Regions from separate parts of the Allorhizobium sp. Av2 genome, predicted to be linked through region 2. Evidence: predicted binding sites of a transcription regulator. Region 2 holds the regulator's gene; the other holds the start of a gene.
The links. The regulator LexA, encoded in region 2, represses DNA repair genes until DNA is damaged. The targets are predictions, from matches to a motif close to TGTTCNNNNTGTGTTCNG.

Region 1 (6,130 bases), on a different replicon from region 2:
GTCTTCTTGCCCCATCGATCGTTCACTGCATCAAGAGCCGCTGACAGCCTTCCAGATCGCTCCTGTTCGTGTGCAAAAAGGTCAACGGGAGCAAGCTCGGCGGGGATAAGGTCGTCCAGTATGATCCCGGCCTTGGTATAAGCGAAACCGTTCCCTGCCGGATCGCCCTTCCAAGCTCTGGCGGCGCAGGCAAGTGCGGTGCCGACGAGCGAGGTTGTCGCGTTTGACGGTGGGGAAAGGCGAGCTGTCCTCGATCCGCTGTCGCGGGCCGATCCGTTGTGCGGGTTTGTGTGAAAGAAAACCTGCATATGGCTGGCGACGAGGCCGTGATTGCGAAGCTTCTCGGCCGCTCTGGTCGCATGGGCGGTGATCGCCTGCTGCAAGACGGCGAGAGATGTCATGGGACTGCCAGCGGATCTTGTGACGGCCATTCCTTTACGGGTTGGCTCGATGTCCTGAATGTCGATGCAACGCAGCCCGTTCAACTCGGACACGGTGCGCTCAAGCACGACTGTTCCGATCTTTCGAGCGAGCGGAAGGGGCATGTCGCGCAACTGCGAGACGGTGTGAATTCCGATCTCTCGAAGCTTGGCGGTCGTTCTCGATCCCACGCCCCACACTTCCGAAACATCGGTGCGAGCCATGCAATAGCCCGCGATCTCCGTGTTCATCAGGTCCGCGACACCATTGAAGACCGGGTTTTTCTTCGCAATGAAATTCGCGAACTTCGCGAGCGTCTTTGTCGGCCCGATCCCAATGCAGGTTGGGATTCCTGTATTCTGGCGGACGGTTTCCCTCATCTCGGTCGCATGATCGAGCATTCGTCCACCGAAGCCAGAAAGATCAACGAAAGTCTCGTCTATCGAGTAAACTTCTGTTCTCGGGGAAAAGTCGGCGATCGTCGCCGCCACTCTGCGGCTAATGTCGCCATAAAGCGTATAGTTCGATGAAAAGAGACGAATGCCGTGCTCTTTCGTCTTCTGCTTAAAATGGTGCGCGGGCTCCCCCATCCCGATGCCAAGGGCCTTTGCTTCATTCGATCTCGCGACGGCGCAGCCATCGTTATTTGACAGGACAACCACGGGCTTGTCGCGCAAGCGCGGGTCGAAAAGCCGCTCGCAAGAAACATAAAAATTATTGCAGTCGATCAGCGCTATCGGTTCAGCCATAGCTTCAATCGACTGGATAGCGACGGGCGATGCCCGCGACGATGCCGAATATTTCAGTGGTTTCGAGCACGGCGAGCGGCGGGTAGCGTTCGTCGGAACGCGCCTCAAGCCACATTCGACCGTCGCGCTGTGTCAGCACCTTCAGGAGCATGTCGCCGTTGTGGTAGGCAAGGACCGTTCGTCCTGGCTTCACCTTTCCTGCCCGATCAATGGCGACGAAATCGCCATCAAGGATGCCTGCGCGACACAGGGAGTTGCCACTCACGCGATACCAGAATGTCGCGTGTTCGTGTCGTACCATCCAAGCTATGAGGTCTATCGGATCTTCTAAGTCATCGCCTGCCGGTGACGGGAACCCGGCTGAAATCCGCAATCCAGCAGTCTTAATCTCGCGAACGATATAATCGACGGAAACAGGCTCAATGGCCGAAAAATTGGTTTTCATAGAAAGCCTCGGCATTGCTGGCTGTTATATTCGTTCCTATTATGTTCTCATGTTCAATTGAGTCAACTCAGATTCGTCGGATCTTCGACGGAGGGGTGATCGAACGGTTAAAATGCCTTCAAAAGAGCTCTGGCTCTCTATTTCGCCTCGCGAAACAGTTCATAACTGAATTACAGACCCCTTTTGCAAGCCATGCGCCGTGTGAAAGCACAGCAACAATAAGTAGGATACCCCACCATGCGCCGCCTGACATGCCAAAAATAGCGATCACGGCTAAGGTTGTAACCCCGAGTGTCGGCAGCGTAGAAAGCATTGCCAATAGGGATCTTTTGACCAATTCTATAAAGCGCGCATCCGACTCTTTCTTATTCACAACCAATCTCCTCTACATGGGCCTTTTTTATACCTCAAGAGACTATTCTCTGCAACAATTCCGCCATCGCGCGGCAGCTTCTAGAACGATATGTCGGGTTTCGTGAGCATCAACCACATGATGGCCAGGACGGCAAAAAACGCAGGGAAGCCGCAGGCAAACCAGATACGATAGAGTCGATACCATTGCGCCGGTAGCGGCTCCCCCAAGGAAGCTGCTGACCTTGCGAGATCGCGCAGGCGGATCTGTATCCAGACGACAGGAAGCCAGAATAGTCCCGTGAACACATAGAGCGCGAGCGACAGAGCTATCCAGCCTTCAGTCAGCGACCAGCCGATACTATCCGCGAGGAGGTATCCGGTGATTGGCTGAACAATGGCAGCAGTGGCCGTAAACAGCGTGTCGGCTATGACCACGGTCCCCGATACATGCGCAATGAGCGCCGGATTATCGGTTTGTCGTACCATGACCATGAAGAAGGCTATGCCAGCGCCGGTCCCGAACAAGACCGTCGCCCCGACGACATGCGCAAGACGCAGCCACTCTGTGAGATCCATCATCTCTCATCCAACGTTGCCAGCGCCACAAAGCAAAGCGCAATTGACGGAAGCACTTTCACCAGAGGCCCGAGAGGATCAAGCCATAGACTTGGCTCCAAGATCGTTCCGCCAGCGAGATAGGACGCAGAGACGATCAGCATTCCGATCATCGCCTTTTGGGCGAAAGGCCGCATCAGCACAAACAAGCCCAACGCCACATCGAGCGCACAAGTCGCGAGGGTGACACCCATTGCCATTGCGGGTGACATGAAGGGGAGGAAGTGCGTTGCGGCGCGAGAAGGGTTCGCGAGCGGAACGAGGCCCGACAACAGCCAGAACGCTGCAAGGGTAACGACGGCGACAGGCTTCAGGAGGTACAGCCGGGCAAACCAAAGATCCTGAACGCCTGAAGGGTGAGCGTCCAACGTCTGTTGAGCCGTGCGAGCCAATGCAGGCGCCTGCACAGACTGACGGATCGTTACCCCCGCCTCCATCACCTTCATTGCCGTTGAGCGCAGCGGCGAGCGCCAGCCAAGCTGCCCCGCAATGTCGGCCAGATAGGTGACGATCCTGCCTGCGGCAGAAGGAACGGCGACAATCTTCGCAGGCGCGAGCCCAAGCCATTGCCGGTGCAGTTGCACCAGCTCGCCCAAGGTCATTTGCTCTTCCGCAGCAAGATAGATGTCAGCGCCAGACGGAAGGCGACCATTCACAGCCATCGCCACCGCCTCTGCAACATCATCGACAGCTACAGTCTGGACCTTGCTACCGGCGTGAATGAGGGGAAGGGCGAAAGGCATACTGGCAAGAGCACGCAACAACGCGCTTCCGCCATGAGCATTGCGGCCAAGCACGAGCGCAGGCCGCAGGATAACGTATTCCAGCTCACTCGCGGCCAAAGCCTCATCAGCTCGACGCTTTGTCGCTAAAAATGGAAGTGTGCCGGCACCGCCGTCTGTACGGGCAGATATCTGGATTATGCGCCCCACGCCTGCCAATGACGCCGCCTTATACAGCGCCGCCATGGCCCGGTCCTGCGATGCAGCCAGGTCATCGGCCAATCCGTCTTGCAGAGCACCAGCGCAATTGACGATGGCCTGTTTGCCGTCGATCAAATCCCGCCACGTTTCGGCGCTTGCCATAGCGGCTAGGTCGCCTGCTACCCATTCTACCGACGCCCGCTTATGCTTCGCTCGCTCCACGTGCCGCCCGAAACCGGTCACATGATGCCCGTCTGCGATAAGCCGGGTTACTACTGAGGTGCCTATAAAGCCGTTCGCTCCGAGAACTAGAATTCTCATCAAACGCAGGCACCTGACCGCAGCTCCGCGTTAAAGGCGACGATCGATTCGTCTTTGTTCATCCATACGCCTCTATTCTTCACGCTGCCTCTCTTGACGCCGCAAGTCCTCTGCCCGGGCGCGCTCCCGCGCCGTAGCTTTGGCGATGCCTGTCAGAACGTCCTAATGATATTGCCAACCTTCTCGGTGAAGTCGTCCAGAACCTTTCGCTGCTCGATCCGCTGACCTTCGATAGAGCCAAGCTTGTCTTCCAGCACATTGAGTTGCTTGTCGAAGCGGTTTTTTGTATCGCCGTCGCCGACAGCTTGCAGATTTTCGCGGACCCGAGCCTGCTCTTCTGTCGCCCGGCTGTAGTCCTGATCTAGCACTTGCAGTTTTACCTGCGCGTCATTCTGGCTCCGTCGTGCATTTGCAAGTTCAGCAAGCTTTGCCTTCGTCTCGGTATCCGCTGCTGCATCCTGCCAAGCTACCAGAGTGAAGGCGTCCGCATCGATGAGTGAGATGGTTTCGTCGTTGACCAACTCGAACCGAGTTTCGACAGTCTTGATTTCACCGGCCTTCAGCTTGGCCTTGATGCGATAGTCGCTGACGGTAGCCTCGTCCTGCGCCTCTGCCTTGAATGTCCATCCGCTACGCTTTGGAACCTCTATCACGACAGTGCGCTCTCCGTCCTGAGCGCCTGTAATGGTATATGTCGCAGCCTCGACGGTTGATGACTTCGTGTGGATCATACCGTCGATCACTTTGAGGCTGACAATCTGCTGGCTGGTTTTTACAGATGCGTCGACATTCACCTTCTGGTCGACCGCAAAGCTCACGGACTGCTTTCCATCTCGCGGTAGGCCATTGATCTGAGCATCTCCGATATATCCGACCTTGTCGTCGTAAACGGTCATGATGCCCGGCGGCAGGCTAATCCCGGCGTTGTTTTCGATCAAAGCGGCAGCGACCGGATGGTTGCTTGCCATACCTGCCCGGTAGAGCGAGACCATTTCGGCCTTCACGCCTTGATCGATGATGGGAACGGACACCGTATCGCCATTCTTGATGTTGTAGGTGCCTTTAAGGGCGAACGTGGATGTCACATCCTGTTCGGCCGCGTTCGACTGCTGGCCTAGCGCCATTGCGAACGGAGCTGGAGCTGATGCCTCAAAATCCATTGCGTCAGCCATTGGCGCGGCCTCGACCCGGTTTGCTCCCTCCAAACTGCGCTTAGCCGCCATCATCGGCTTTGCCATCGCCTGTGGGAGGATCGCCGCTGCGGTGTCGATTGGCACTTCGGTGCGGTCACGCATGAAATGTTGATGGAGTGCCTGCTTGAGGGTGACCGGCTTGCCTGAAGAGAGTGTCACGCCTACGTTGGTCCAGTCCTCTCCCGATGCATTTTCGAACACGGCCCAAGCTTGCAGCCGAACTTCGCCTTCCTTGCTGGTCACCAGACGATATGACGTTTTCCAGATCGGTGCCGGAACCACGTAGGAAATATCGACGTTCCGCGCTGCCGAACCGTCCAGCTTCAAAGTCACAGTCCGCGCACCATCGGTGTTGCCTCTGGCAATAACATCCATGGCTGTCTTAAGCTTTGCTTTGACAATGGCATCGAGAATTTCGACCTTTGTCCCCGGCATTGCAGCCATGGCAATTTCGCCATCATCCGTCATCACGGATAGTTGCCAGGTCTTGGGCGTCTTTTCGCCTTCGCTGGCGGTCACGCCTAGAACAATACCTTCCTTGTCGCCTGCCTTGACCCGCGCTCCCTTGATAGCATCCAAAAGCTTTGGCATCGAGGACAGGTCCGAAGCCTTGAAGGGCAGCGTCCGGAAGGTCTCCTCAAGGGGATTTGGCCCCGCAAGCGACAGGCTCTTGACCCGCCCCATGTCGTCACGGACAACCAGGCTTTTCAGGACATCGTCAATCTGGTCGAGCGGGACCTCAATGGTGATTTCAGAATCTATGCCGACCTCAGCAGACCTGATGATTTCGGCAAGACCTCCGGACGACAGGGTTACAGATTTCACCGGACCATTGACGGCGGCGAAGGCTGTTGTTGAAACGAGTGTGAAGAAAAGGGCTGGAAGAACCCGTTTGGTAATCATCATGAAAGCTCCCCTGCTTGGACTATGGCGACGTAACAGACAGTTCCCGGCTGCTCATTCAAGCGGTATCACTGGTGGACAGTAACAACGGCAGGAAGGTTTGGGTTCTTTCGGCGCATTTCTGCCGTTGGCCGCCATTCTGGATGTTCCTTCTTCGACACCACACGGGTCGTCCCGAACCATTGCTTACCCTCTCTTCCGACAGCA
Region 2 (7,382 bases):
GCGACCTGCATCAGCGGATCGCCTGCATTGCCTGTTGCTTCCAGCACTTCATACATGGTCTTCTGCATGATCTTGGCGCGCGGGTCGTAGTTCTTGTAGACCCGGTGACCGAAGCCCATCAGGCGGAACGGATCGTTCTTGTCCTTGGCGCGGGCGATATATTCCGGAATCCGGTCAACCGTGCCGATTTCCCGCAGCATGTTCAGGGCCGCTTCATTGGCGCCGCCATGGGCAGGGCCCCAGAGGCAGGCGATGCCAGCCGCGATGCAGGCAAACGGATTTGCACCCGACGAGCCAGCCAGGCGCACCGTGGAGGTGGAGGCGTTCTGCTCGTGATCTGCATGCAGGATGAAGATCCGATCCATGGCGCGGGCCAGAACCGGGTTGACCTTGTATTCCTCGCAAGGCACGGCAAAGCACATGTTGAGGAAGTTGGCGGCGTAATCCAGATCGTTCTTGGGATAAACGAAAGGCTGGCCGATGTGATACTTATAAGCCATGGCGGCGATGGTCGGCATCTTGGCGATCATCCGCAGGCTGGCAACCATGCGCTGGTGCGGATCAGTGATGTCGGTCGAGTCGTGGTAGAAAGCCGACAATGCGCCGACCGTACCGACCATGACTGCCATCGGATGGGCGTCGCGACGATAGCCTGAGAAGAATTTCGACATCTGCTCATGCACCATAGTGTGATGCGTGACGCGGTGATCGAAGTCTTTTTTCTGAGCAACTGTCGGCAGTTCGCCGTAGAGCAGCAGGTAGCAGACTTCCAGGAAGTCGCCTTTTTCAGCCAGCTGTTCGATAGGGTAGCCGCGGTGCAGCAGCACGCCTTCGTCGCCGTCGATATAGGTGATCTTCGATTCGCATGATGCCGTGGAGGTGAATCCGGGATCATAGGTAAACTTGCCGGTATGCTTATAAAGAGCGCCGATGTCGATAACATCGGGGCCGATCGTGCCGCTTCGCACGTCAAGATCGACGGCCTTGTCCTCAATCTTCAAGTTTGCGCTTTGTTCCGTCATGGTGATCCTCCGGATATAGGCGGGAGACGCAGCTTTCGCCTTGTCCCAGGTTAAGCGTTGCAATTAGCTATATGATCCAGAGGTTAATGCCAAGCTATCCAAAGGACAAAGTGTGCATTGCAATAAATCGGCACTTGCATTGCAGGCATGCGTTATTGCCAGAACTTCTTTTCTTGGTTTATACCCCCTTTCTCCTACAGCTTTTGATTGATAGTCTGGCGTTAGCAGCAAGGTAAGATGTGTTGCCGAATTATTATAAAAGCAATTTTCAGGGGCCTCGCCGCTCGTTTTCAATGCTTTGAAGGCGGGTGGCATAGCAGGGCACCGGGGCGACGGCAGGATCGATGCCGGATACGGCGGAATGGGAACTGGTCAGGCAAAAAGAAGCGCTTACCGCGCGCGCCTTGCCATGGGATCGGCGCTCTTCCAAAACCCTGTTTGACGAGCTTCTGCGGCGCCCGGACATAGAGCCGGAAGGCGAAGCGGAAACCCCTGATTTCGACGGGAACTTCACTGCATCGCCTCTTCTGGTCTCCCGCTGGCAGCGCTTTCTGCGTGCTATCCACCGGGACGCTCTGCAGGAGCTTGCCTATGGCCGGACATTTCTGTTTTTGCCCGTTCTGCTTGGGCTCGGTGCGATCTGGTGGTTTACCCGTCCTCAGGACCTTCCCCGCTTGCCGATCCTCCTGACTTTCTGTGCGGCCGGAGTGGTCTGGCTGCGGGTCCGCTACCGTCATCCTGTTCTGGCCGCTGTCTGCGGCATTGCAACTCTCGGTCTCGCCGGCATGTTGCTGGCCGATGTGCAAACCGCGCGGCTGAATACGATCATCATCGACAGTGCAGTGACGACGGTGGTGCGCGGGAAAGTGGTTTCTGTAGAGCCGAATGCGGACGGCAATCAAAGATATGTGATTGCACTGCACCAAACACGGTTCCCCAGCCTGAAGCGCATGCCGCAGCAGGTAGCGCTTCTGGCCCGCGGCGCGCATGAGCCCTTCAATCCCGGCGACTGGATCGAGGGCAGGGCGCGGCTCTCCCCGCCATCCGGACCTGCCTTGCCAGGCCTGAACGATTTTGCTTTTTCCTCCTATTTTACCGGCACAGGGGCGATTGGCTATTTTTATCAGCCTCCAAAGCGATTCCCGCCGGGACCAGACATCGCGCCGCCGGATTTTTGGGAACGAGCGGGAATCAGGCTTGATGAAATGACACAGGAATTGCGCAATGGCATTTCCGACCGTATCAGGGTCATCGTGCCGGGCGACGCTGGCGCATTTGCCGTAGCGATTGTGACCGGCGAGCGGCGCGGCCTTTCGGAGGAGGCCAATAACGATCTTCGCGTTTCCGGCCTTGCCCATATCATCTCGATTTCCGGTCTGCATATGGCGCTGGCCGGTGGACTGTTCTTCGTGGGGATCCGGCGCCTCTTGAGCCTTGTGCCTGGTATGGCGGAGGCCCGCTCGATCAAGAAGATTGCCGCAGCAGGGGCGATTGCCACCACGACCGGCTATTTTTTGATTTCCGGCTATGACATTGCCGCCCAGCGTGCCTATTTGATGATGGTCATCATGCTATCGGCGGCGTTCTTCGACCGGCCTGTGCTCAGCCTGCGCAATGCAGCGCTGGCGGCTATCCTGGTGATTCTCCTCTCGCCGTCGCAGGTGATGGGGCCGAGCTTGCAAATGTCCTTTGCGGCTACTTTTGCCCTGATCGCCGGTTTCGACCTGTGGCGCCAGCGCCCGCGATTGCCTCCCATCCTGCCGGCTATCCCGGTGCTGACAGTGTTGAAGCCGTTGATGACGGTGGTCAGCGGTATTCTGATGACCTCAGCACTTGGCGGTTTTTCCACCGCAATGTTTTCAGCGGCGCATTTCCATCGGGTAGGATTGCACGGGTTGGAGGCAAATCTTCTGGCCGCGCCTCTGATGTCGATGCTTGTCATGCCGGCGGCGATGATCGGTGTGTTGCTCATGCCTTTCGGTCTGGACCAATGGCCGATCCAGTTGATGGGGCTTGGCCTTGAGGGCGTGTTGCTGATTGCCAATAAAGTGGCGAGCTGGGGTGCGGGCTTTACCTTCGGCCGGTTCGAATGGTGGTTTCTGCCGGTCTCGGCGACGGGTCTGCTGATACTGACCCTGATGAAGACGCGGCTGAGGCTGATTGGTGTGGCAATGATGCTGACGGCGTTTGGCTATGAGGCGATAAAAACCGATCCGCCACTGCCTGATCTTGCCGTAACCGAAGATGGTCAACTGTTTGCTCTGTTTCGGACCGACGACCGCAATGTCTTGACCGTTGCCACCAACAAGAAGCGTCCGCCGGGTTTCGTTTTCAACCAATGGCGCTCAGTGCTCGACATTGCCGATCCGATTGCGCCTGAAATATTGCCCAAGCTGGCAGCTGTCGAAATGGAAAAAGGCCAACAGGGAGCGGGGGAAACAACGCGGGCCGGAAAAACAAAACCAAAGACGGGCGGCCAAAATGCCAAGGGAAGGGAGCCGGTCGAGCCACAACAGGCTATGGCGGAGATGAGGGTGGCAAAGGAGAAGGCCGATAAAAAACCTGATCTTTTCCATTGCCGCACCGATGCCTTTTGCCTGGCAAGACTCAGCAATGGTTGGACAGTCAGCCTGGTACAGAACCGCGACTATAGCCAGGCCGCCTGCGCCCTGTCCGACCTGATCGTCTCGACTGAGGTCAGTCGCGATGCCGTCTGCAAGGCGCCGATGGCATCAACTGCTTCCTCTGAAAACACCGGAATGACCGTTATCCGGGACGCTACGGAAGACGGCACTGGGTTGGACGTTGAAAATGAACGGATGATGGCCGATGATGATGTGCTGGCATCTGACAACAGCAGCCCGTCCGTTCGCTCCCAAACGATTAGCCGGACGCAAGCGGGAGAGATTTCTGCAGCCAGTGCAACTACGGTACCGGGGCAGGACGTTGCCGTGCACACGGATAGCCACGTGACGGGCGGTGCCTCAAACTCGGACCAGAATTCCCCGTCCCGAATAGAATCGGGTGAACCTCTCGCGTTCTCGCAAACCGAGAAGGCCGCTACCGCTGGAACGATGCTGTCACGTCCCCCGAAAGTCCTGACCCGTAACGATTTGCGACGGTTCGGTGCAATGGAAATCACGCTTGGTGATCCCGCCACACGAACGCTGCATATCGTTACGGCATTTCAAAATCAGTATCGGCCCTGGACTCGCCATCGTTATTTCGACTGGCGCAGCAATCGCTATGACCGGCCGGATGGTACGGCCCACGCCAATGTTCCATCTGCTGCCAGCGACGACGCCCAGTCAGGCGCTGGAGATGGCAGAGAGCTTAGTGATAGCGACGAATAAGACCGACGAGCTTGCCCTGGATTTTTACCCGGTCCGGTCCGAAAATCCGGGTTTCATAGGCCGGATTGGCAGCTTCCAGCGCGATCGACGCCCCACGGCGGCGGAAGCGTTTCAAGGTGGCTTCCTCGTCGTCTACCAGAGCAACGACGATATCGCCCGGATTGGCCGTGGTGGCGTTGCGGATGATCACCGTGTCACCATCGAGAATGCCGGCTTCGATCATCGAATCGCCTTTGACCTCAAGGGCGTAATGTTCGCCGCTGCCCAGCATTTCCATCGGCACGGAAATGTCATGGGTGTTGTTCTGGATAGCGGAGATCGGCACGCCTGCCGCGATACGGCCCATCACTGGTATGGATGAGGAATTGCGTACTTCCTCGACCGGTTTGGCCGGAGCGGATGGCACTGCCTGCAACTTGCCTCGGCTGCCTTCAATGACGGATGGCGAAAATCCTGTGCGTCGGGGCGGTATGCTGGACGTCATGGCCTCCGGCAGCTTGATCACTTCCAGTGCTCGCGCGCGATTTGGCAAGCGACGGATGAAGCCGCGCTCTTCCAAAGCGGTGATCAGCCGGTGAATGCCGGATTTGGAGGCGAGGTCCAGAGCGTCCTTCATTTCATCGAAGGAGGGCGGCACCCCAGACTCCTTCATGCGCTCGTGTATAAACAGCAAAAGTTCCTGTTGCTTGCGAGTCAGCATTGGGACCTACCCTTTGAATTATGAAACAAATACAGAACATACGCTATCTGTTCCAGTTGTGTTCCGCAAGTCCTTCTTGCAAATTTCCTTCGATGACGCACCGATAGACGGTCTTGAGAAGGAGCGGGACCAGAAGCATCCTTTAAATATGGGAGGTTGAGAGGCTCGTATCGAAACAGTAAGTCTTTGCTTTCTTGATCTGACGCCTGTCAGTTGGGAATTGGCAGAAAGAGAGAGAAAATGGATACTATCTAAAAGGTGAAATTGCAGAATGAAATTTTGTTGCAAGTCGGTGCAGCACGCATAGGCAACGGTAAAACAACGACAATAATCTGTCGCAGAGTTTGATCGGGGACATTATCACCCCCGATCCGCTTCGATATCAGTGGCTTACAGCATCGCGACGGCAATTTCCGCTGCAAGACGCGCGTTGTTTTCCACCAACGCGATATTGGTAATCAGGCTGCGGCCGTCGGTGAGGTGATAGATTGCGTCGAGCAGGAAAGGCGTCACGGCTTTGCCGGTGATTTCCTCGCGTTCGGCAGCGGCCAACGCCCGGCCAATATAGATTTCCATCTCCTCGCGCGCAATTTCGTCTGCTTCCGGCACGGGATTGGCGATCAACATGCCGCCGTCGACGCCCAATTGGTCGCGTACCTTCTGGAAATTGGCAATTGCCGCCGGGCTTTCCAGTTTGAGTGGGCTTTTCAAGCCCGATTCTCTCGACCAGAAGGCTGGAAACTCGTCGCTGTCGTAAGTCACGACAGGTACGCCACGGGTTTCCAAGACTTCCAAGGTCTTGGGAATATCAAGAATGGCTTTTGCTCCGGCGCAGACGACGATGACCGGAGTACGCGCCAGTTCTTCCAGGTCGGCTGAAATGTCGAAGCTTTCTTCTGCGCCACGATGCACGCCGCCGATGCCGCCGGTGGCAAAAACTGAGATGTTGGCGCGGGCGGCGGCGATCATCGTCGCGGCTACCGTGGTAGCGCCGGTGCGGCGTTCGGCAATGGCGTAAGCGAGATCGGCACGAGAGACTTTTAGGACATCAGTCATTTGCGCCAGTTTTTGCAGCTGATCTTCTTCCAGCCCGATATGCAAAACGCCTTCAATCACTGCAATGGTCGCTGGGACCGCACCACCGTCGCGAATGATTGCCTCCACGCTTTGCGCCATCTCGACATTTTTCGGATAGGGCATGCCATGGGTGATAATGGTGGATTCCAGCGCGACTATTGGAGCGTTGCGCGTCTTGGCCGCAGCCACTTCGCGGGCGTAAACGATGGGCAGGAGCGGGGAAATCGAACGGGTCATGATCAGGAACTCGTTTGGCGGGAAAGGGCGCGCGGCTCGCCAACAAGGCCAAGGCGCACGGCGAGGCGATCTGCGGTGAGATCCTCGTCTGTTGCCCTGTCTGATAGCAGGGTCAGGCCAGCCAAGGCAACACCGTGGCGCAACGCCAGCGGCAAGGGACTGTCATTCACTCTTTGCGAAAGCACTCCTGCACAAAGCGAATCTCCAGCCCCAGTCACATCGGCCAGTGCTTCCAGTGGCGGTGGCGTCAGGGCGTAGTCACCATTTGCATCGAAAGCCACGACCGGTCCTGCACCATTGGTGACAACGCCGCCATGCAGGCCCTTAGCGCGAAGCAGGTCCGGCCAGTCATTGGGATCATCCGGCCTTGACTCAGTCAGTACCGCGGCTTCGGCGCTATTGAGAAATAGCATGTCGAGGCTGTCGAGGCAGGGGGCGTATCGCACCACCTTGGCCGGTGAAATGCCAATGCCAGCAAGAGGTTTGCCAAGCTCGCGCGCCAGGGCCGCAATTGCCTCCAGCGTCTCTTGCGGCAGGTTGGCATCGACCAACACATATCGAGTGGCCTCGAAAGCCTCGCGAACGGCGCGTACTTTCAGACGGCGCGGCGTGAACAAACGGTAGAGCTCCATATCGGCCAAGCCGATCACCAGATTGCCGTCTTTTTCTAAAATAGCAGTGTAGCTTGGTGTGTTTCGATCCAGAAAGGTGAAAGGCCGGTCATCGACTCCAGCCGCTTCGGCTGCGACCGCCACCCGCTGGCCAAGCGCATCGCCGCCGCGGGGGCTGATCATGGCGACACTCAGCCCAAGACGTGCCAGCGCGCGCGCCGCGTTAAAACCACCACCACCCGGTTCTTCCAACCACCGCCCTGGATTGCTGGCACCAGGGATGGTTTCCGCATCGATGCGTCCGCGCCGATCAATGTGCGCGCCGCCCAAAACGAGAATATCGAGACTCATACCTGCCAGCCTCCTGGAAACAGTGAAAATT

Region 1: FS819_RS28970 (LexA family protein) is a predicted target of LexA. The motif match lies at 1,646-1,663, and genes of this name have one in related genera.

The regions. Positions count from the first base shown of each region.
Region 1 is NZ_CP192701.1:61,061-67,190, reverse strand. It holds gene FS819_RS28975 (Y-family DNA polymerase) at 1-1,169, opposite strand, end outside; gene FS819_RS28970 (LexA family protein) at 1,174-1,614, opposite strand; gene FS819_RS28965 (hypothetical protein) at 1,733-1,987, opposite strand; gene FS819_RS28960 (DUF2269 family protein) at 2,068-2,544, opposite strand; gene FS819_RS28955 (SDR family oxidoreductase) at 2,544-3,827, opposite strand; gene FS819_RS28950 (DUF4139 domain-containing protein) at 3,980-5,926, opposite strand; partial or broken gene FS819_RS28945 (L,D-transpeptidase) at 6,007-6,130, opposite strand, start outside.
Region 2 is NZ_CP192696.1:1,701,877-1,709,258, reverse strand. It holds gene gltA (citrate synthase) at 1-1,022, opposite strand, end outside; gene FS819_RS08205 (ComEC/Rec2 family competence protein) at 1,367-4,375, shown strand; gene lexA (transcriptional repressor LexA) at 4,356-5,075, opposite strand; gene FS819_RS08195 (pseudouridine-5'-phosphate glycosidase) at 5,466-6,389, opposite strand; gene FS819_RS08190 (carbohydrate kinase family protein) at 6,392-7,351, opposite strand.